3 regions of the Brevibacterium sp. BDJS002 genome follow, and region 2 is predicted to be linked to each of the others. Evidence: riboswitches for the same ligand, from Rfam matches in the RefSeq annotation. Region 2 holds a riboswitch; each other region holds the start of a gene.
The links. Region 2 has a riboswitch for thiamine pyrophosphate ahead of thiM (hydroxyethylthiazole kinase). Riboswitches for the same ligand answer to the same signal wherever they lie in the genome.

Region 1: another riboswitch for thiamine pyrophosphate. It lies ahead of PGC08_RS05530 (ECF transporter S component); the one in region 2 lies ahead of thiM (hydroxyethylthiazole kinase).
Region 3: another riboswitch for thiamine pyrophosphate. It lies ahead of thiO (glycine oxidase ThiO); the one in region 2 lies ahead of thiM (hydroxyethylthiazole kinase).

Annotation. Positions count from the first base shown of each region.
Region 1 is NZ_CP116392.1:1,188,703-1,196,219, forward strand. Features, by position in the region: gene PGC08_RS05500 (LysR family transcriptional regulator) at 1-548, shown strand, start outside; gene PGC08_RS05505 (class I SAM-dependent methyltransferase) at 545-1,147, shown strand; gene PGC08_RS05510 (putative quinol monooxygenase) at 1,211-1,531, shown strand; gene PGC08_RS05515 (hypothetical protein) at 1,605-2,150, shown strand; gene PGC08_RS05520 (energy-coupling factor transporter transmembrane component T family protein) at 2,189-3,070, opposite strand; gene PGC08_RS05525 (ABC transporter ATP-binding protein) at 3,054-4,544, opposite strand; gene PGC08_RS05530 (ECF transporter S component) at 4,544-5,164, opposite strand; TPP riboswitch at 5,197-5,305, opposite strand; gene PGC08_RS05535 (FN3 domain-containing metallophosphoesterase family protein) at 5,446-7,368, shown strand; gene PGC08_RS05540 (universal stress protein) at 7,409-7,517, opposite strand, start outside.
Region 2 is NZ_CP116392.1:3,201,081-3,208,597, forward strand. Features, by position in the region: gene PGC08_RS14925 (TenA family protein) at 1-18, opposite strand, end outside; gene thiD (bifunctional hydroxymethylpyrimidine kinase/phosphomethylpyrimidine kinase) at 113-979, opposite strand; gene thiE (thiamine phosphate synthase) at 976-1,695, opposite strand; gene thiM (hydroxyethylthiazole kinase) at 1,692-2,558, opposite strand; TPP riboswitch at 2,546-2,649, opposite strand; gene PGC08_RS14945 (sugar ABC transporter permease) at 2,916-4,127, opposite strand; gene PGC08_RS14950 (ATP-binding cassette domain-containing protein) at 4,124-4,948, opposite strand; gene PGC08_RS14955 (substrate-binding domain-containing protein) at 4,969-6,063, opposite strand; gene PGC08_RS14960 (LacI family DNA-binding transcriptional regulator) at 6,183-7,205, opposite strand; gene PGC08_RS14965 (GNAT family N-acetyltransferase) at 7,472-7,517, opposite strand, start outside.
Region 3 is NZ_CP116392.1:1,797,164-1,804,680, forward strand. Features, by position in the region: gene moeB (molybdopterin-synthase adenylyltransferase MoeB) at 1-916, opposite strand, end outside; gene PGC08_RS08380 (thiazole synthase) at 913-1,680, opposite strand; gene thiS (sulfur carrier protein ThiS) at 1,682-1,930, opposite strand; gene thiO (glycine oxidase ThiO) at 1,927-3,108, opposite strand; TPP riboswitch at 3,099-3,202, opposite strand; gene thiE (thiamine phosphate synthase) at 3,226-3,894, shown strand; gene PGC08_RS08400 (2-dehydropantoate 2-reductase) at 3,946-4,872, shown strand; gene PGC08_RS08405 (histone deacetylase) at 4,826-5,473, opposite strand; gene PGC08_RS08410 (DedA family protein) at 5,482-6,147, opposite strand; gene PGC08_RS08415 (histidine kinase) at 6,301-7,449, shown strand; gene PGC08_RS08420 (response regulator) at 7,442-7,517, shown strand, end outside.

The DNA.
Region 1 (7,517 bases), 2.0 Mb from region 2:
TTGGCCAACGGCACCCACACATCGAGGTCCGAGCCCGCGAGATCAACGTCGAGACGATGTCGGCGGCCGTCATCGACGGAGCCATCGATCTGGGCATCGGTATCAACTATCCGGCCGTGCCCCTGCCGCCCATGCGGGGGCTGAGCTGGAGAACCGTCGCCAGCGAGGACTTCGGCATCGTCGTGCCCGCGGGTGCACCGCAGCTCACACCACAGGACCTGGCCGAAGCGGATTGGATCCTGCCGCCGGCCGAAGAGCTCTTCGGGCGAGCGATGCGACTGGCCACCTCGGCGCTGGGCATTGCCGCCAAGGAGACCCACATCGTCACCGACACCGCGGTCGCGCTCGCCCTGGCCGGGACGGGACTCGGCCTGACGCTGGCGACTCCGATCATGATGTCCCTGGGCGGGCCTGACGTCGATCTGCATCCCATCGCCGAGGCGGGCGGCCGGGAGATCATCGTGCTGACATCCCCGGACCCGGCAGATCCGGTCGCCGCCGTCGCCGAGGTGGTGGCCGAGGTCTTTCGTCCTAGGATGGGGCCATGAGCTTCGATCATCAGTGGAACCGCATCCGTGAGACCAACCCCGACCACTCCGCGAACTACGCCGAGAGGTGGCGCAACCTCGCTGCCTCGGGTCACGACATCGGGGGAGAGGCGCGGTTCGTCAATGCGATGGCGCCGCGTGGGGCGCGCATCCTCGATGCCGGCTGCGGAACCGGTCGGGCCGGTGGTCTGCTCATCAATGAGGGCCACACCGTCTACGGTGTCGATCTCGACGAGTTCCTCATCTCTGTCGCCGAGGAGGACTTCCCGAGCGGTGAATGGCACACCGGCGACCTGGCCGAATTCGATTTCGCTGGCGCAGGCATCAATGACATCGACGTGGCGTTCTGCGCCGGCAACGTCCTGTCCTTCCTCGACCCGGCCTCACGTCGCCAGACCTTGTCGAACATCAAATCGACGCTGAAGCCCGGTGGACGCTTCGTTGCCGGCTTCGGAGCCGGCCGCGGCTATGACTTCGCAGACTTCATCGACGATGTGAAGTCGACCGGCATGCTCGTCAACCTCAAGCTGGCCACCTGGGAGCTCCACCCCTTCGAACCAGACAGCGGATTCCTCGTCCTCATCGCCGAGCGCGTGTGAGAGATGCGGCGAATATGATTTGCTGGAACAGACAGAGCCAATTCGAGATGAAGTGAGGTCAGCATGATTTTCATCGTTGTGAAGTATGACGTGAAGCCCGAAAGCGTCGAGAAGTTCCCCGAAGCGGTGCGCACCTTCACCGAGGCGACACGGTCGGAGCCGGGCAACCTGTGGTTCGAATGGTCCAAGAGCCTGGAGAAGGACAACGAGTTCGTCCTCGTCGAAGCATTCACCGACGAAGGGGCAGAACCTCACGTCAAGAGCGATCACTTCGCCGCCGGACTCGAAGCCATGCGCCCCCACCTGGCATCGACGCCGAAGATCATCTCGCGCAAGATCGACGGCGAAGGCTGGGACGAAATGGGCGAACTCCAGATCGACTGATCGGCACCTTCCTCTCACCGCCTGCATTGCGACGACCCTGTTGAAATGGGTCTGGGTTGCCTAGACTTCTCCCATGGCAACCAAAGCGATGAATGTGCAGGCGATCGAGAAAGCCCTCGGCGAACCCTGGGCTGACACTCGGGCCCGCCTCGAAGCGGCTGGGGGAGCGTCGGCGAGTCACAAGGAACTCGCCGACGCCCTCTACCCGCAGTTCGACGGGGTCGTAGAAAAACACGGGTGGTGGGTCCAAGGCGCGGTCGTGGCCTATGAGCAGGAGATCGGCAGACGTGTGCCGGGCCAGCGCGCCGACGGAACCTTCGACGTCGCAGTCTCGCGCACCGTGACCGGTACGCGAGACGATGTCATCACCCGCTTCGCCTTCCTCATCGACGAGGGAACGCTGGCAGGCGTGGCTCTCGACGGTGAGGCGCGCACCTCGACGACTGAGAAGCGTTCCTTCTGGCGGGCGAATCTCGAGGACGGAACCAAGTTCGAGGCCGCGGCCGAACCGAAGGACGAAGGCAGGACGATGCTGGTGCTCACCGCGTCGAAGCTGCCCAGCACCGAGGCCCTCGAGGAGCGGCGAGCCGCGCTCAAGGAGCTCCTCGGGCAGCTCTGAGTATGCGATCGCCTGTGGCTGGCGGGACCTTCAGTGCCTCAGCCGCCGACGATCGGATTCCACGTACCGAACGCATGCGCGGCCACGATCGCGAGAACGCAGACGGCCACTGACACCGTCACAGCCACACCATCCCCGGCGCCGAAGGTCGAGCGCCTGCGCCAGGTCCGTCCGGGACGACCGAACGCCCTGCCCTCCATGGCCATGGCCAAAGTGGTACCGCGTCGGATCGACTGCACCAGCAGCACGAAGATACCGGCGAAGAGACTCCCCGTGCGCCGCACGATCGAACCCCCGGCGAGGCCCCTGGCCCGTCTGGCCATCGCCAAAGTCTGCCATTCGCTGACAAGCAGCCCGAGCAGTCGGCTCGCCGCGAGCACCGAGACGACGACCACCTCGGGCAGGTGCAGCCGCTGGATGAGCACATCCGCGAGGTCACGAGGATCAATGGTGGAGGCCAGGACGATGAGCGGAATAGCCAAGGCCAAGGCACGCAGGAAGATCGCGGCCGCTGCCTCGAGAGAACCCGTCGTCATCAGGACCGGACCGAGGTCGATGACCACCGCACCGGTCTTCTCTGCCAGAATCGCCGTGCCCCACGCCGCCAGAAGTGCGCCGAGAGGCAGGAACCACAGACGCTTGAGTGCAGCTATCAGGTCCAGCCCCGTCGTCGGCAGTGCGAGCAGGCAGAACCCCAGGACGACTCCCGCCGAGACCATGTCGATGCTCAACAGTGTTCCGACCATGAGGATGAGCGCCACAGCGATCTTCGTCAGCGGATTGCATCTGACCAGTGCCGTGGTGCGCACCAAGGGAATGAGCTGGCCGGGATCATGCACCGCGACCTCGGTGCCCGTGGCAACTGTGGCTCGCCCAGCCGGATCGGTGTGCTCGATCGCGTGCTCACGCAATTCGCTCACCTGCCTTCGTCCTCCGACTCAACTCGACCCGCCTGGCCCCGATGGCGTCGAGGAACGCATGGTCGTGGCTGACCGCGACCACGGCGGACCCGCGGGCAAGGACGTCGATGAACTGCTCGACCAGACCGGCCCAGGTCAGGGCATCCTGGCCGAACGTCGGTTCGTCGACGACGAGCACCTGCGGCCGCGGCGCCATCATGGCAGCCACCGACAGGCGACGCTTCTCACCGCCCGAGAGGCCCTGTGGATGGGCCTCGGCGAGCTTCTCAAGTCCCAGCACCTCGAGGAGTTCGGCGACGCGATCGTCGACCTCGGCACTCGACCATCCGGCCAGCCGCGGTCCCAAGGCCAGCTCCTCGGTCACACTCGAGCGCAGGAACTGATGTTCGGGTTCCTGGAACACCATCCCGATGCGAGGAGCCAGAAACGCTGAGGGCCACCGGAAGGGTCGGGCATGCTTGGCACCATCCCGCAGATTACCGACAGCTCTCACCTCTCCCTCGAATTCCCGGATGAGGCCGGCCAGGGTCAGCGCCAAGGTCGACTTGCCGGCCCCGTTGGCGCCGACGATGCCCAGGGCCTCACCGGACCGAACGGACAGATCGAGGCCGGTCGCCGCGGGAACCTTCGCGCCGGGGCGAGCCACACTGAGGCACTCAGTCGTCAGCACGACCTCGCCGTCGGGGTGGGGGAGCGGTTCCGCACCAGGCTGCACCGCAGGGTTGGAGGGTCCGGCCGTCTCCGGCACCCAGATCCCACACTCAACCAGCACCTCGGCGAGCGCAGGATCACCGAAGACCGACCTCGGCGGACCCTGGGCAAGCAGGCCCGCTGGGCCGAGGACGATCACGGTGTCCACGTGATCGAGCCACAGTCCGACCCGGTGTTCGACGATGACCATCGTCGCCGAGGTAGCCGCCTGGGTCTCGAGGACAGCATCCCGAACGGAGGCGGCGGAGTCCGGATCGATATTGGCCGTCGGCTCATCGAGGATGATCACCTGCGGTGCCATCGCGTGGATTCCTGCCAGCGCCAGACGCTGCTTCTGTCCTCCGGACAGTGCAGCGGTGGGATGGTCGTGGGGGAGACCCAGGCCCATTGCCGCAAGGGAAGTTGGAATGCGAGCGGCGATGACGTCGGCGGGCAGGCCCAGATTCTCCATGCCGAAGGCGACATCATCACCGACCCGGGAGAAGATCACCTGCGAATCGGGGTCCTGGAGGACCAGCCCGGTCTCACCTCGGCGCGGATCCGGTGGACGGTCACCGATGAGAAGCTGACCATCTGCCTCACCCGACTCGGCAGGCAGAACTCCGGCGGTCGCATGCAGGAGGGTGGTCTTACCTGCCCCGGACGGGCCGAGCAGAAGCACCTTCTCACCTGCTGCGATGTCCAGATCGAGGGGACCGACCGCGGGTTCATCACGGTCGGCATGGCGCCACGAGAACCCGCGGGCGCGAATCGGCAGGGCCATCAGCGCGCTCGGCCGGAGGCGAAGGCGCTCAGGGCCCCGGTCTTCGCGATCGCCCGGTAGGCGAACCAGGCGCCGATGCCGGAGATGACGATGCCGGAGATGATCGCGCACACGGCATAGGCAGCCTGGTAGCCGAACTGCCATTCGGCGTTGTACATGATGTTCTCGCTCACGGACATGAACGCGGCGGCCAGCAGCCCGGCCAAGCTCGTGACCCACAGGGTGAACCTGCGATAGCCGAAGGCCGCGAAGATGAGTTCGGCGCCGAGGCCTTGGATGAGTCCGGAGAGCAGAACGGTGGCTCCGAAGTGAGAGCCCAGCACCGCCTCGACGATGGCGGCGATCATTTCGCACAGCAGAGCGGCACCGGGTTTGCGGATAATGGCACCGGCCAGAGGGCCGGCGAGGACCCAGAGGCCGGCGATGAGGCCGATCGATGGAGGGAAGGCCTGGAACCCGAGTTCGAGGACCTTCCAGCTCAGGGCCAGGACCCAGAAGATGAGTCCGACGCCGATTCCCAGCACGGCGGTGACAACGTAGTCGACGACCCGCCACTGCTTCGTCGCCGGTACCTGGGAATAGTGGGGCGCGGTCTTCACAGCGGAATCCGGCGCAGTCATTTCTGGCATAGTGCCTCCTCATATCAAGGAGGGGTAGAAGAGTCTCGACTTCCTTCGGCGGTGCTAGCCGCATCAGGTTCGAGGGTCTGCAGCTTCATCTGCACTCTCAGCGCCCCTTTCGGCGCTCCCCTGTCGTGAGAACCACTGTACCCCAGTCGACGCGCAGAGCTCGTTACGGAAAGTTCACCTGCCGTTGACTCGGCGGTCGCACGTCGGCGGCGGAGCTTTCATTACCGACGGGTAGGAATATTCGGGTGAAAGCACAACACCTGAGATCTCCGATGAGTATTCTGTCCGTTTCGGCACTGCTGGCGGCTCTCGTCGCAGTACCTGTCCCTGCGCATGCCGGGCTCACACCTGCCGAGCCCACGCAATCGCCCTCGACCTCGCCCTCGACGCAGCCAGAGGCGGACGAGGAGTCCGCGATCTCCGATGTGGTGCTGCAGGTCGGGGCGGATGAGAGCGCTCGCAACCTGTCATGGATGAGCGAGAACTCCGGTGAGGGCGAGGTCCGCTGGGCTAAAACCTCGGAGCTTGAGGGCTCGGCTCTGCCCGAGGATGCCCATAGCGCCGAGACCAGCGACTCGGGCCTGTCGACCGATCTCAAGCGCCACTACAATCATGCGAGCATGACCGGTCTGGAGCCGGACACCGAATACTCCTACCAGGTCGGCAGCGAAGAGGATGGCTACTCAGCCGTGGCGCAGTTCGACACGGGTGGTTCCGGCGGCGACAGCGAATTCCTTGTCTTCGGTGACCCGCAGGTCGGTGCCGGCGGCGGGCAGCCTGATGACGCGACTGGTTGGGACAGGACCTTGAACTCGGGGCTGGAGACCGCGCAGGATCCGCGGTTCTTCTTCTCTCTGGGCGATCAGGTGAACTCAGCAGGTGACCAGGGGCAGTACGAGCAGTACCTGGCTCCGGAGGCGACTCAGGAAGTTCCGCAGGCGACGACGATCGGCAACCATGATGTCGCTTCGAAGTCCTATGAGCAGCACTTCAACCGCCCGAACGTGAGCAGCGACCACGGTGAAGGCGGACTCGTTGCGTCCGGCGGTGACTACTGGTTCATCGATTCGGGGGTTCTGTTCATCAATATCAACTCGAATGACTCCGACACCGACGAGCATGCGGAGTTCATCGATGAGGTCGTGGCCGAGCACGGGGACGAGGCGCGCTGGACGGTCCTCGGGTTCCACCATTCCATCTATTCGACCGCGACCCACAACAGCGACCTCGACGTGAAGCGGCTGCGTGAGGCGATTCCACCGGTGGCTGCGCGCAACGACATCGATCTCGTGGTGTCCGGTCACGACCACATCTACAACCGGACCTTCCTCATGGATGCCGAAGGCAAGAAGGTCGAGTCTTCCGATGCCGGTCTCGAGCAGGAGAAGGAGGAAGGGCAGACGATGTACCTGACTCTGACCTCGTCCTCGGGATCGAAATTCTACGACTATGTTCCGGGTCTGGATTGGGAGGCCAAGAGCGTCCACAACGACATCCCGGCCTTCACCCGAGTGCGGGTCAGCGACGAAGCGCTGCGCGCGACGACCTACGAGGTCCCAGCAGAAGGCGCGCAGCAGGCTGAAGCACAGGCGGCGTCCGAGAAGATCGACGATGTCGAGATCACCCGCTCCGGCGATGACGCACCCGAGCCGGGAACCGACGCCGGAGCAGACGCTGACGCAGAAGACGCTGCAGCAAGCTCCGACGGTTCCTCGGCAGACGCCGACAGTGCTTCGGCGGACGCGGATGGTGCTTCAGCCGAAGCGGACAGCGTGTCAGCTGAAGCCGACGGCGCGTCACCGGAGGCCGACGGCACTGATTCAAGCGACGGCTCGAACAGTGCGGATGCGGGCACCAGCTCGGACGGAGCTGAGTCCGACTCGGACTCGGACTCGGAACGTGCCGATTCTGACGCTGCGACTGCCGGCACGACTGACAACGACGGCACGACTGAGGCTGAAGGTACGACTGACAACGACGGCACAACCGAATCCGACGGCGCAGACGCGAACGCCGCCTCCGCTGCCCCCGCCGACTCCGGCACAACCTCGGCGAACTCAGATTCAGCTGCGGACGGCGGCGATCTGCCGCGCACCGGTACTCAGCTCGGACTGCCGATCGGCCTCGGTGCGGGCGCAGTCATCATCGGGGCCGTGCTGCTGCTCGTGTCCAAACGTCGCCGCAGCCTGCGCTGACGCAGCCGGCGCTGAGCCACTCTGCGCTGACGCGCTCGGCTCAGCTCGGAACGACCATGACCGGGCCATCGGCATGATGGAGGACTCCGCGTGACACCGAACCCAGAAGTGCACTTCTGACTGCTCCTCGCCCGCGAGTGCCGAGGACG
Region 2 (7,517 bases):
GGAAAAGTCTGTCGTCATTGATATCTCCCTTGTTCAGGGGACCTCGGCGGTCCCACAGCGTCTTTGAGCGGTATTCGGATGGCAAGCCCATCCGGGTGTGTGACTGGTTGTTCTAACGGCGGACGATGTCGACCTGGTGGTCGACGGGTCCGTGAGCGCCCTTCGGATCGAAGCTGACCTGCCAGTTCGCGGCGGACTTCAGCGCCCGAGCCAGATAGTTCAGGGCATTGTCGACGGCTTCGTGGAGGAGATCCGAGCTCACATCGTCAACTGCACGTGCACGCTTGAGCACGGCCACCTCGGCGGTGATCGCGGCCGACAATGTGCACCCGGTTCCGTGCGTATTCGGTGTCTCCACTCGTGGGTGGGTGAACTCAGTGACCGTGCCTTCTGCGGTGACGAGAACGTCGGCGACATCGCCCTCGATCGCGTGCCCACCCTTGAGCAGCACCGCGCGCGGTCCGCGGTGGACGAGCTGTCTGGCCTGGACCAACATCTCCTGCGGGTTCTTCGCCACGGGCTCGTCGTCGCCGACCAGCAGCGCAGCTTCGGGCAGGTTCGGGGTGATGAGGTCGGAAACCGGGAGCAGATGATCGCGGACGGCGGTCACGGCATCGACCTCGAGGAGGCGGTGCCCGGACGTCGCGACCATGACCGGGTCCACGGTGTAGAAGCCCAGCTGGCCCTGGGCCGCTCGTGCGACGACGAGTTCGACGAGGGAGCGTGAGCCGAGCATCCCCGATTTCGTGGCATCGACGGGCATATCGTTGAGCACACTGTCGAGCTGGTCGGAGACGAAGTCATCGTCGATTCCATAGACCCGCGAAACGCCGTGCGTGTTCTGCGCGACCAGAGCGGTGATGGCCGTGGTGCCCAGCACCCCGCGGGCCGTGAAGGTCTTGAGGTCGGCGTGGATGCCGGCTCCCCCACTGGGGTCGGTGCCTGCGATGGACAGTGCGATGGGTGGCCGTGTGGTCACTGAGCTGCCTCCGCGAGTCCGACGCCGAATTCCGCGAGCAGTTCTTCGGCTGCGGCACGCGGATCCTCGGCGCGGCAGATGGCAGAGACCACACAGATCCCGAGCAGACCGCGGCCCCTCAGTTCGGCGGCACGATCGGTGCTGATCCCTCCGATGGCAACCGCGGGAAGTCCCGCTTCACCCACAAGCTCGCCGAGGCGGTCGGGCCCGATCCCGTCGGGTGCGTCGGTTTTCGTCGTGGTGTCGTAGACGGGCCCGATGCCGACGAGGTCGACGACGCCGGATTCCCGGGCGGCTACGAATTCGGTGCTGTTGGCCGCCGACAGCCCGAGCAGCGGTTCTGGGCCGATGAGTTCGCGTACTTCTTCGACCGGGGTGTCGGACTGTCCGACGTGAATGTGGACTTCTACTCCCTCGGCGAGGAGTCGCTGGGCGACCGCGACTCGGTCGTTGAGGACGATGGGGACACGACGGTTCGTGTCGACCAGAACGCTGTCGACGGCTGCGATGACCTCACGAGTCAACGTGTAGAACGCATCGTCGTCGATGTCCTTGTCGCGGACTTGCACGATCCCCACTCCCCCGCCCACAGCCTCGCGGACGGTATCGGCGACGCTGCGTCCAGCTTCGCGGCACTGTGCCGAATCGGTGACGAGGTAGAGCCGAGCGTCGATTCCGGCCAGGCGGGTGTTCGCCTCGGGAGACGAGGCGCTCATGACTGTGCTCCGTCGATCGCCTCGGCGTCGATCGCACTTGATTCGACCCTGTCTGATTCGACGTGGACCCCAGCCAGATCATCACCCGTGATCGTGTGCAGCGCATCGAGGAAGTTCACGGAGAAGCTGCCGGGTCCGCGTGCACCCTCGGCGGCGGTCTCACCGGCGACCTTGAAGTGAGCGTGGGCTGCGACCACGGCCTCGAACCTCGCCGAGGCGGTCGTTGCGCCCACGAGATACGCGGCGGTGACTGCGCCGAGAGAGCATCCGGTGCCGATGACCAGCGGCATAAAGGAGTGTCCCCCATCGAGGCGGGCGACATGGTCGGCCCCGTCGAAGTGAGCGACGATCGCGTCCTTGGGACCTGAGACGGCAACGATTGCTCCGGTGGACTTGGCCAGTTCGGCCGCGGCCGGAATCACCGCATCAACCTCGTCGGTGGAGTCCACTCCCCGACCACCCAGGCCCACTCCGGCCAGTGCCGCGATCTCGGAGGCGTTGCCACGGATGGCAGTGGGTGAAGAGTTCGCCGCGCGACGGATTCGTGTGGTCCGGAAGTCGACCGCCCCAATGCTCACCGGGTCGAGGACCCACGGCTTGGAGTCTTCATTGGCTGCGTCGATGGCGGCGTCAGCGGCAAGGAACTGCTGATTCGTGGCGGTGCCGAAGTTGACCAGCAGTCCGCTGGAGATGCGCGTGAACTGTGCGGCATCGGCCTCGTGGTCGAGCATCGCCGGGGCGGCACCGACGGCCAGGAGCACGTTGGCGCTGAATTGCTGCACAACGGTGTTCGTGATGCATTGGATGAGTGGATTGCTCGCACGCAGTCGTGCATTGGCAGAACGCAGGTCGAAGTCAACCATGACGATCCCTTCGCTAGTATGGCCCAGATCAGGTTCGATGGGTGTTCTCTCAGCCTCACGCGATCAACGTCAGGCACCCCATGTCATTGCCCACGACTGTATCAGCACGTCTGAAGTTGGGCGAAGCGGCAACGCTGAGGAGCGCGAGCGGAAACCTGAGAAGGGCAAACCGGAACCCGGGCCCACCTCGGCGCCTATATGCCAACACATCGAGCGGACCACTGATCATCGAGGGCACCAGTTGCAACTGGTACTTTCGACGCTCAGTGGTCCGCTCGATGAGCTTGCTTGGCGAGAGGGCGACCGGCGCTAACCGCGACCGGCACTAACCGTGACCCTCGCTAACCCCGACGTTCGCTAACCCCGTCCGACGTACCTTTGTCCGCGGCGGCTCAGTGCGTCGATGACGACGGCCGTGAGCAGGACGAGCGCGGTGATGATCTGCTGTGCATCGGAGTTGAAGCCGATGAGGTAGAGACCGTTGTTGATCGCACCGACGACCAGGGCACCGAGTACGGCTGCCCAGGCTGTACCGCGACCACCGAAGAGCGAGGTGCCCCCGATGACCGCTGCGGCGATCGCGTTGAGCAGGTCCTGTGTGCTCACCAGCGTCGATCCCGCGTTGGTCGTCACACCGGTCTTGATGAAGCCGAACAATGCGGCCAGCACACCGGCGGCCATGAACACGCTGATGCGCACCCAAGTCACCCGAATGCCCGCACGTCTGGCGGCTTCGACCTTGCCGCCGACCGCGTAGATCGAGCGCCCGTACTTGGTCTTGCGCAGCACCAGATCGATGACGATCGCGATGACGATCATGAGGAAGAACGGCATCGCCAGACCGAAGTCCTGGTTGACCAGGATGAGGAACCCGAACACGACGACGGTGAGGATGGCAATGCGCACGATCACCGAGGTCCAACTGGGACTGTCGAGTCCCTCGTTGTGACGGCGCAGCTTCGAGTAGATGATCCCCGCACCGAAGCCGATGACGGCGACTGCCCCGAATACGTAGGCCCAGATCGCCGGGAAGTAGAAGCTCGCAAAGTCGAAGGCGAAGGTGTCGGCCATCGACAGGTTCTTCTGCACGCCCAGAGTGGTCAACGTCAGCCCGGTGAACGCCAGCAACCCTGCCAAAGTGACCACGAAGGCCGGTATCCCGACCACCGCGAAGAACCAGCCCTGGATCGCGCCGACGACGAGACCCAATACCAGCATGATGACCAGTGCGATCAGAGGCGGAACCCCTTGCCTGACCACCAACACACCCAGCAGTGAGGCGGAGAGCCCACCCAATTGCGCCAGCGACAGGTCGATCTCGCCGAGGAGCAGGATCAGGTTGATGCCCAACGCCAGGATCGCGAGGAACGCGACCTGCGTGGACAGGTTGACCAGGTTGGCCGGTGAGATGAACTTGCTGTTCGCCGATTGGAAGACGATGACGATGACGATGAGCGCCAGAATCACCGGAAATGAGCCGAGCTGGCCCTCCTTGACTCGACGCACGAATGTCGCGAAGAACCCCTCGCTCGAAATGCGTTCGTCGGTGATGAACGAGTTGCGGGTCATCGGCGCTCACCCCTCCGGGTCGCTCGCTGAGTCACGACATTGTCGTTGGCTCCCGTGATCGCGGCGACCAGCACGTCCGTGCGCTCGTCACCGGGGAAGTCACCGGCATCCTTGCCCAAGCGCAGAACGTGGACGCGGTCGCACACGGCCTGCACATCGGCCATGTTGTGGCTGACCAAAAGCACTCCGAGGTCGCGTTCTCGCAGGCGCTCGATGAGGTTGAGCACCTCGGCGGTCTGTGCCACACCGAGCGCCGCCGTCGGCTCGTCCAACATCACGATCGATGGTTCGCCGAGGAGGGACCTGGCAATCGCGACCGTCTGACGTTGTCCGCCGGAGAGAGCCGCGATCGGCACCCTCACGCTGGGGATCTTGGCCGAGAGGCTGCGCAGCAGCTCCCAGGATTTGGCCTCCATGGTGACCTCGTCGAGAACACCGCCGCGGGTCTTCTCGTGGCCGAGGAACAGGTTGGCGACGACGTCGAGGTTCTCGCACAGCGAGAGGTCCTGGAAGACTGTCGCGACTCCCGCCTTCTGCGCGTCCTTCGGCGCCGCGAATTTCTGGGACCGCCCGCCCAGGATGATCTCACCTTCGTCGGCGCCGTGGACTCCGGCGATGACCTTGACCAGGGTGGATTTGCCCGCGCCGTTGTCGCCGACGAGTCCGACGACTTCGCCGCGGCCGATGGTCAGGTTGATATCGGTCAGTGCCTGGACCGCACCGAATCGTTTGTTGATCCCGCGCAGCTCGAGGACTGGTTCGGCTCCGGTCTCCGGCACCCGCGAGTTCGCGGGCGCCGGATCAGTGGGTTGAGAATTCATATGTTCCTACTCGCCGATTTCTACTTGACGCCGGCGTCTTCGCAGAGCTTCTTCACGTCTTTGGTGCAGATGTCTTCCGCCTTGATCTGATCACCGACGATGTCCTTGACGGTGTCCGTTGTGACGACCTTGGCTTCGACGAAGTCCGTCGGAGTGTCCTTGTAGGTTGTTCCAGCCTTCGGCTCCTCGCCTCCGGCCAGGGCGACGGCTGCCTTCGCAGCGAACTCCGCCTGTGGTGGGATCGACTTGTAGATCGTGGCGTACTGGTCACCCCTGAGGATGTTCTGCAGTCCGTCGACCTCAGCGTCCTGTCCGGTGACGACCGGCTTCACCTTGGCCTTCTTGGTGGCGGCGAGGACACCACCGGCAGTTCCATCATTGGCTGAGTAGATGGCGATCGGCTCTTTGTCCGCACTCTGCAGCTGGCCTTCGACCCACTGACGGGCATCGTCCGGGTTCCAATCGAGGGTGTCATGGCTTTCGGTGATGTCGACGCCGGCCTTCTTCAGGGTCTCCTCGGCGCCGGCCTTGAAGTCAGCGGCGTTCGGGTCCTTCGGATCTCCGTTGACCATCCACACCGGTCCCGACTTCGGGTCTTTGTCCTCGGCCTTGAGCCCGTCGAGGACGGCCTGGCCCTGCAGGTTGCCGATCTTCTTGTTGTCGAACGAGGTGTAGTAGTCCGCACCTTCGAAGAAGCGGTCATAGGCGATGACCGGGATCTTCTTGGCTTGAGCCTTCGACAGGGCCGAAGACACTGCCGAGGCATCGACCGGGTCGAGCACGATGGCGTCGACGCCTTCGGTCACCGCAGCCTCAAACTGCTGTTGCTGCTGCGTCGCGTCCTGGTTGGCGTTGCGGTATTCGACCTTCGCATCAGGGTTGGCTTCGGCGACGTACTTCTCGAAGTTCGGCTTGTCCAGCGATTCGTAGCGGGTGGTCTTGGACTCCGGGAGGAGCAGGGCGATGGTGACTTCACCGTCTCCACCCGAACCGCCACCGGATTCCTCATTGCCTTGGCCCTTCTGACTCCCACAGCCGCTGAGCGCAAGAGCGCCGATAGCAACCGAGGCGCCGAGGACGGCGAGCTTCTTCCGGGACTGCAGGTTGTGCCTCATTGTGAACCTTTCAATTTTTCTGACAACGTTGTCAGGCTGTTCAAAATAATGCGCCGATCGGGGGCCGGTGTCAACTGTTTCGGCGAAAAATTGTGATCGGAGTCTCTCTCCGAACAGCGTCACTTGTCCGGAGATTCCTCACCGCTTCCACGGGCGATCACATGGACTGGAACCCGAGCCGAACCTCGGCGAGGACCCCCTCCCGCCCCGGAACCGGGCGGATCCTGCAGACGTCGGACCGCCTCGGCGGCCATGGACTGCACATCACGGTCGATGACGGTCACGTCCAAGAGCTCCGCGGCGGGAAAATCGTCAATGCCCACCAGCGCCGGCCACTCATCGAGCCGGCGACAGGCATCGATGGCCCCCTGCGTCAGGGTCGCGGACAGGGTGATGAGCGCGCTGGGGGCGCTGCGCGATCCGAGCCAGGCGGCGACGACGTTCTTCGCGCTGGCCAGGTCGTGGGCGTCTTCGCGCATGTAAGCTCGCCATCCGACGTCCGAGCGCCCGGCGAAGGCCGATTGGATTCCGGCGAGTCTGGCGGTGGTGATGGGGCTCGTCGAGTGATCGCCGATGACGCCGAGGCTGATGTGCCCGTGGTTGAGGAGTTGAGTCGCGGCCAGTCGCCCGGCAAGCTCCTCATCACCGGCGATGAGGTCGACTCCGGGTCCTGCCGTCGACGGATCGAAGGACACGATCTGCACGTCAGCGCTTGCCGCATCAGCGTAGAACCGAGCGGCGTCCGGGTGCGATCGGATGACGCAGATGCCGGTCATGTCATTGGCCAGGCATTCGTCGAGGAAGCCGCGTTCACGGTCGGGGTCGTCGGCGGTGACCGTCACGACCGGGCGCAGTCCGATCCTGCTCAGCTCGGCCTCCAACAGGGTGAAGAGACGAGCCTGGAACGGGTCGTCCCCGTCGCTCATGACCACGCCGATGTAGGGAGATCTGCCACCGGCGCGCAGGCGCCTGGCCGTGGAATTGAGGCGGAATCCGAGCTCGGCGGCGGCGTCTTCGACCTTCTCGGCGGTCCGCGCGGCCACATGCTTTTCGCCGTTGAGCACCCGGGATGCGGTCTTGATGCTGACTCCTGCGCGCGAAGCGACCGTGGCCAGAGTCGGCCGATCGTTCTGCTTCGCCATGACCACACCTTTGAGTCGGGAATCCTACGGACCGCTTGCGGTCAGCGCGCAGGCGACCGATAGGAATGATGATAGCCGCTGGTGCTCACATGATCGCAGACCATCCGGCGATTCCGCCTTCACCCCACACCCGCGCCGAGGTGGCCGCTGGGTTCCAGCGGCCACCTCGGTAGATGCTGTGCACTTCGCAATCGGGCGGTGCACGGTGCGATCGGGCGATGAGCTGCGCGATCGGTCGGTGGGGTCAGCGCGGTCGGTCGATCAGATCAACGCGCCACGGGGTTCCTCATCGTTCCGGCGTAGAGCAGCGAT
Region 3 (7,517 bases), 1.4 Mb from region 2:
CCAGATATTCTTCAATGCTGACCTCATCGTCCCGTCGCGCGCCCTGACTCTCGGCACCTGAGCCCTTCGCACTCTGGCCCCCTAGTCCTTGGTCGGCAGCGGCGCAGGCCACCGCCACCTCGGCGAGGTCGGTGACTGGCGGACGATCAGGATCCGGTGAGAACCGAAGCGTCGAGTAGTCGGCCTCCAACGCGTCATAGCGCAGCAGACGACCGATCAGCGGTGTGCCGATGCCGCAGATGAGTTTCACGGCCTCCGTGGCCATGGCGGAGCCGACGGTGCCGCACAGAACCCCGAGCACCCCTCCCTCAGCGCAGTTGGGGACCGAATCGGCCTCAGGAATATCGGGAAACAGGTCACGCAGCATCGGCCCAGGCCCGGGGACGAACGTGCTCACCTGACCTGCGAAGCGAAATATCGTGCCCCAGACCAGCGGGGTGCCGGTGAGCTCGGCGGCATCATTGGACAGGTAGCGGGTCGCGAAATTGTCGGCTCCGTCGAGGACGACATCATGGGAGCGAAACAGCTCAAGTGCATTGTCAGGACTTAACCGTTCGCTGATCGCGGTGATTGCAAGCTCCGGATCGAGACGAAGCAGAGCATCACGGGCGGAATCGACCTTGGCCCGGCCGATATCGGCATCGCGGTGGAGGACCTGGCGCTGCAGATTCGAGGCCTCGACCACATCGTCGTCGATGATCGTCATCGACCCGATCCCCGCCGCGGCCAGGTAGTGCAGGACCGGTGCTCCCAGTCCGCCCGCACCGATGACCAGCACCGAGGCGGCCCGCAGTCGCCGCTGCCCCTCGATGCCGATCCCCGGCAGGCTCAGATGCCTGGCGTAGCGTTCGAGTTCCCGTGGGCTCAGAGAATCGGTCGGTGCGACCAGTGGACCCGGATTGCTCGCGGTGCTCATGCCGGAGTCACCATCCCCTCGAAGGTCGACGAGGCCAGGGCCAACGGACGCTTCGGAATCCGGCCAGCGTGGGCAGCCAGATGACCGGACTCAACGGCCAGGGACATCGCTCGGGCCATGGCGGTCGCATCATGTGCCCGAGTCACAGCCGATGCCAACAGGACCGCGGTGCAGCCGAGCTCCATCGCCAGGGCCGCATCGGAGGCGGTGCCGATGCCGGCATCAAGGATCACCGGCACCTGGGCACGGTTGACGATCGTCTCGATGTTGTGGGGGTTGAGGATGCCCAATCCGCTGCCGATCGGAGCACCGGCCGGCATCACCACGGCGACACCGGCGTCCTCGAGCCTCTTAGCCAACGCCGGATCATCGTTCGTATAGGCGAAGACCGTAAACCCGTCGAGGACGAGTTCCTCCGCGGCCCTGAACAGCTCAACCGGATCCGGCAGCAGAGTCTCCTCATCGGCGATGACCTCGAGCTTCACCCAGTTCGTCTCGAGTGCCTCCCGGGCCAGCTGGGCAGTCAGCACAGCATCACGGGCCGTATAGCATCCGGCAGTGTTGGGCAGGATGCGGATGCCCATGCTGTTGAGCATGGCGAACACCGAGTCCCGGGCCGTCCCGTCATAGCGGCGCAGCGCCACCGTGGTCAGTTCGGTGCCCGAGGCTTCCAGAGCCTGTTCGAGGATGCTCAGCGAACTGGCACCCCCGGTGCCCATGACCAGTCGGGAGTTCAGGGTCACCTCGTCGACGTTCCAACTCATGTCAGCCTCCCTGCACAGCGGTGACGATGTCGACACTGTGCCCCTCGGCCAAGGTGAAGTCAGACCACTTCCCGCGCCTGATCACTTCACCGTCAACGGCGAGCGCTATGCCCAGACGACTGCCGTCGACGGGTGTGCCATCGACGGTGATGTCCTTGTCAACGAGACCGGAGACGAGGTCCCTGGCCGTGGTGGGACGGGCGAGTTCATGGCGCTCGCCGTTGAGCGTGATGCTGATCGTGTCGGTCACAGTTGACTCCCTGTCGGTTGCTGAAACATTTCGGTCGGTGTGGTCTGGAGGTGCTGAGCATGAGCGGCTTCGGCGAATCGGTCGGGCGTCACCGCGGCGAGTGTCTCCGTCGGTCTCGTCAGGGTTCCGGTCTCGCGCGCGAGGTCGGCGGTGAGGTTCGCCCCCAGAGGAGCGAGGAGGATGCCATGTCGGAAGAAGCCGGTGGACACCACACAGCCGGGATCGATGCGCCCGATGATCGGCACGTCATCGGGTGAGCCCGGCCTGGCGCGGGTGGTGATGTCGGTGATCTCGGCCTCGAGGATTGCAGGGACGAGACGTTCGGCGTCGCGCAGCAGCTGGTGGACGCCTCCGGCGTTGATCCCGGACCGACCGTCCTCACGACTCGTGGCACCGAGGACGAGTTCACCGTCGGGACGAGGCACAACGTAGACGGGCCGACCTTTGACCAGCCCACGGATCGTGCGTGTGAGAAGCGGGGTCAGAGTCTCGGGCGCCCGCAGTCTGATCACCTCGCCCCATACCTGGCGCAGGGGCAGCGCGGGAACTCCGGAGATGTCGTTGCAGGAACCGCCCGCGGCCACGACGACCTGATCGGCCTGCAGTCTCGTCCCATCCTCGAGTTCGACACCGACGGTCCGATCCGCCTGAGAGAGCAGACCGGTCACTCGGGCACGGACAACGGAGTCACCGAGGACGGCCAGCAGTGCACCAGTGAGTCGACGGGGATCGATCGAATGATCCCCGGGAATGGTGACCGCACCGCATACCCCGGGTGAGAGCGCCGGTTCCAGATCCCTGGCTCTTGACCCGGGAACGAGGGAGACGTCGAAACCGGCTGCGCGCTGCAGGTCGATGAGTTCGCGCAGAGAGGCGAGATCGGCCCGGTCACCGGCACACACAAAGGTCTCGGCGCTCGAATACCCCAGATCATGGCCAGACGCGGCAGCCAGCTCGGCGGCGAAGTCCGGGTACAGGTCTGCTGAGGCACGCATCAGCGGGTACAGGGGAGACTGCCCCCACACCACCTCGGCGGCCGGAGCCAGCATCCCCGCCGCAGCATGGGAGGCACCCATGGCGGGAGCCGGATCGATGATGGTGACGCTGACGCCGCGACGGCGCAGATTCCAGGCAGTGGACAAGCCGATGATCCCGGCCCCCACAACAATGACGTGCACGTGCTTCTCCCTCCGGCGGCATGATCCGCATCAGGTTGAACGGTCGGCACAAAGCCCTCTCAGCCCCCTTTATGAGGCTCCCGCGAACTCCTCTACTCTAGGAGCATGGCCGCAGATATGACAATGGACGCCGCAGTCCACGACACAGACAGAGCCGCACGACTGGACCGGCTTCACGCGTCCAGGCTCTATGTCTGCACCGATTCCCGCAGCGCGCAGGGCGATCTCCCCGAGTTCCTTGATGCCGCCTATGCCGGTGGCGTCGACATCATCCAGCTGCGCGACAAGGGCCTCGAAGCCCGCGCTGAGATCGAAGCACTCGAAGTCCTCAGGGAGGCAGCCCACCGTCACGGGAAGCTGTTCTCCGTCAACGACCGTGCCGATGTGGCCCTCCTCGTCGGCGCCGACGTCTTCCACATCGGCCAGGGCGACCTCACCAGCGAACAGGCACGCACGGTCCTCGGCCCCGACGTGATCCTGGGCCGCTCGACACACTCCATCGAACAGGCCCACGCCGCCGAGGCGGACCCCGAGATCGACTATTTCTGTCTCGGCCCCGTGTGGGAGACCCCCACCAAACCCGGCCGGGCCGCCATCGGAGTCGAACCCCTGCGTGCGCTCGCCACCACCGCAGCCAAACCCTGGTTTGCAATCGGTGGGATCTCCGCTGGTGAGCGGCAGGCGGAAGTCCAGGCCACCGGAGCACAGCGCATCGTCGTCGTCCGCGCAGTGACCGCAGCAGATGACCCCGCGGCGGCAGCTACGGAACTCAAACAGGCATTGTGACAGCGCACAACGCAAACGCCACGGAATCCATCTGACATGGGAGAGCACACAGTGAAGATACTCATTGCCGGAGCCGGCGCAACCGGCGGAGCGTTCGGCACCCGCCTGTTCGAAGCAGGACGCGATGTCACATTCTTCGTCCGCGAGGCCCGAGCACAGACGATGAGGGCCAACGGTCTGCGATTCGTTGCACCCGGGGAGGACCGGACGAACCACATCCCCGTCCTCACCGCAGCCGAACTCGCCACTGCCAACGGCTCGAGTTCGACGTCTTTCGACCTGGTGATCGTCGCGGTCAAGGCCAACGGTCTGGAGTCGATCATCGACGACATCAGACCCGCAGTGGGGGAGGACACCCTCATCATTCCGTTCCTCAACGGCATGGCTCAGATCGAGCGATTGGTCGAGGAGTTCCCCGGCCAGGTGCTGGGCGGTCTGGTCAAGATCGTCGGGACGATCATGGACGGTGCCGTCCACCAGATGACGGACCTCGCCGTTATGACCATCGGCGATCTCGACGGAACGGGCGTCCCGGATTCCATCGCCCAGGCCCTCGATGTTCCCGGCTTTAAGTTGCAGATTCTGGACAACATCACCGACGCCCTGTGGGAGAAGTGGATCTTCATCGCCGCAGCCGGGGTCGTCACCTGCCTGTTCCGGGCACCCGTCGGGGCGATCATGGCGGCCGGAGGGCATGCGCACATTGTTCGGATCGTCGACGAGCTCGAGGCCGTCGCGGCTGCGGGCGGACACCCGGTCTCGGCCAAGGCCAGGGAGATGACCTTGTCCATGCTCACCGCCGAGGGCTCGTCGTTCACCTCATCGCTCTACCGTGACGTGACTTCGGGCCTGCCCAGCGAAACCGAGCACATCCTCGGACACCTTGCGAGAACGGCAGCGGATCTGTCTGTGGCGACGCCGCTGCTCGACCTCACACTCGTGCAGCTGCGGGCTGGGGAGTCGCTGCGGCAGAGCTGAGCTCCGACGCTGAACTGAGCTCCGATTCAAAGTTGAGCTCCGAGGCTGAACTGAGCGTCGTCACGGACCTGACCTCCTCTGCGCCGAGGCGCAGCATCGTCAGATACGGTTCGTTGGGAACGGTGTGGGGGACTGCCTCGGATCCGTGCGGGGCCGTAAACGTCACCAGCGGGATCGAGCCCTTGCGGTCGAGGACGAGGAGCGTCTCGTACTTGCCCGGTCCCACCGAATGGGCGGAGTCGACGGGAAGTTCGCTGGCCAAAGTCTCCAGCGGATTCGTGGATGACGGTGGGCGGTTCATCTCCTGATCGGCGACATCGGCGAACTGCTCGGCGGTGATGAGATACGCCTTTGCCGGTGTGGGGCCTGGGACCTGATGGTCATAGAAGGCCATTCCGCCGCCCCACACGGTGGAGCTGCCGGCGAAGTAGATGGATCCGGGAAGTTCGATGCCCATTTCCGCTAGAGGCGGATCGGTGTTCCTCGCGCCGGGATAGGTGACGAGTGCACCTGGAGGACGGCCGCCCTGCAGGTAACAGGCGAGCCTGTCACGATGCATGTTCGACCCATAGCTGACATACCACACGAGCGCTTGAGACATCCCATTCATCATGCCACGTCAACGGCTGCGGCTGTCCAATCTGCAGGGTCTCGGTGCGCCGCTGGATCCTGGTCTGCACGGGCTTTCCTCCTGGCCAGCAGTCTGCGCGTGAGTTCCGCTACACCGGTGATGGCCAGGGCGATGCCGATGCCCAATCCCACGCCGAGCAGCGGTTGGTCCTCAAACAGCACACCGCCGAGCAGACCGACCCCGATGGAATAGATCGCCCAGGCCAGACAGCCGAGAGCGTCGAAGATGAGGAAGCGGGTGCGTGGATACTTCAGAATCCCGGAGCTCAGGGTTGTGGCCGAACGCCCACCGGGAATGAAACGTCCCGCGATCAGGACGACCCCACCTCGGCGGGCAAAGATCTCCTCGGTGTGCGCCAGCAATCGCTTGGCCCTCGAAGACCGGGTCCACCGCTGCACCAGGGAACCCCCGCCACGCCCCACGAGGTGGGCGGCGAAGTCGCCGATGAGGGCTCCGACCACGGCTGCCAGGAGCAGGCCCAGGGGACTCGGGATGCCGGCGGCGGCATAGGCGGCGGCCGTGATGAGCACGGTCTCCGAGGGCACGATGGGGAACAGGGAATCCATGCCCGCGATGACGAAGACGAGGAGGTACACCCACGGGGATTCGACGGTGGTGCGGAGGATATCAAGGGCAAGGTCCATGTCCACAGACGCTATCGAAGCGCGACCGCACCCGGAACGCGGCGCAGTGCACACCTGCGGGACGGCGCCCCGAAGAGATGATGCGGAAAACCGGAAGAAAGGACTGCGGTCGATCCTCTGGGCGACCGTATAAGGCATTGCTACGATCAACTCATGCCCTGGCCGACGTCGCTGACCGCGAGGATTCCCCGAGAATCCCGCATGTTCGTCACCCGTTGGGCCACCTCGGTGCTGGGCATCCTCTGGGGAGTGGCCCTGTGCCTTCCGCTTCTGCTTGCAGCCGTCCCCTCGTCAACATCTCGGCTGAGCCGTCGAGTCCTCGGCTGGGAGAGGTCCCGGCAGGCGAAGTGCTTCGGCATCGTCATGGGCCAGCTCCCGGTCAGGAGAGGCTTCTTCGTCCTCACCGGCGCCCTCGCCGGGATCATCGCCGTGCCCATGCTCAATCTGCTCACCGGTTTCCTGCTTGTGACCATCGGCTCCCTCATCCAGGGCCTGTTCATCGGCGGCAGCATCACCATCGGCTTCGATTTCTGGACCATCAGCCAGCCGACGCTGTTCGTCGGAGTGCTCTACGGTGCCGCGAACCTCATCGGAGTCATCATTCTCGCCGAGGTGGCCAATTGGCTCCACGGCATCATCGACGCCAGGTTCACCCAGGTCAGCCGCCCCAACGCACCTCACACGCGCATCACCCAGCTCCTCATGACCCGGCACGGAGTGGTCATGGCCATCGACGAGGAGAGGCGCCGCATCGAACGCGACCTCCACGACGGGGTGCAGCAGAACGTCGTCTCCCTGTCCGTGCTCATCGCCCGCGCCCAACGTGCGAAGGACCAGGACAAGGCCAGCGCCCTCCTCGACGACGCTCTCGTCCAATCCCAGGACCTCATCGACGAAATGCGCGAGGTCGCCTGGCGGGTCTACCCCACAGCATTGGATGAGCACGGGTTGGGCACCGTCCTCAACCGGGTGGCCGATCACTGCCCGATACCGGTCGAGCTCACCGCAGTCCCGTCTCGGCGAGTGTCCCAGGCCACCGAGTCTGCTGCATACTTCGTCGTCCGAGAGGCGGTGACCAACGTCGTCAAACACGCGAATGCCACGAGCATCAGAATCAGCGTCATCGACGAGGAGCAGGCACTGATCGCCGAGGTGGTCGATGACGGTTCCGGTGGTGCCGATCCCACCGGCGGTGGGCTGAAAGGATTGAATCGTCGGGTCGGAGCGTTGGATGGAACACTGACTGTGACGAGCACGGAAACAACCGGAACCACTGTGAGAGCGGAGATCCCCTATGTCTGAACCCGGCGTGACCGAATCCGGCATGTCCGAATCCGCGGTCGAGGCCATCAACGAGGCTCCCATGCGAG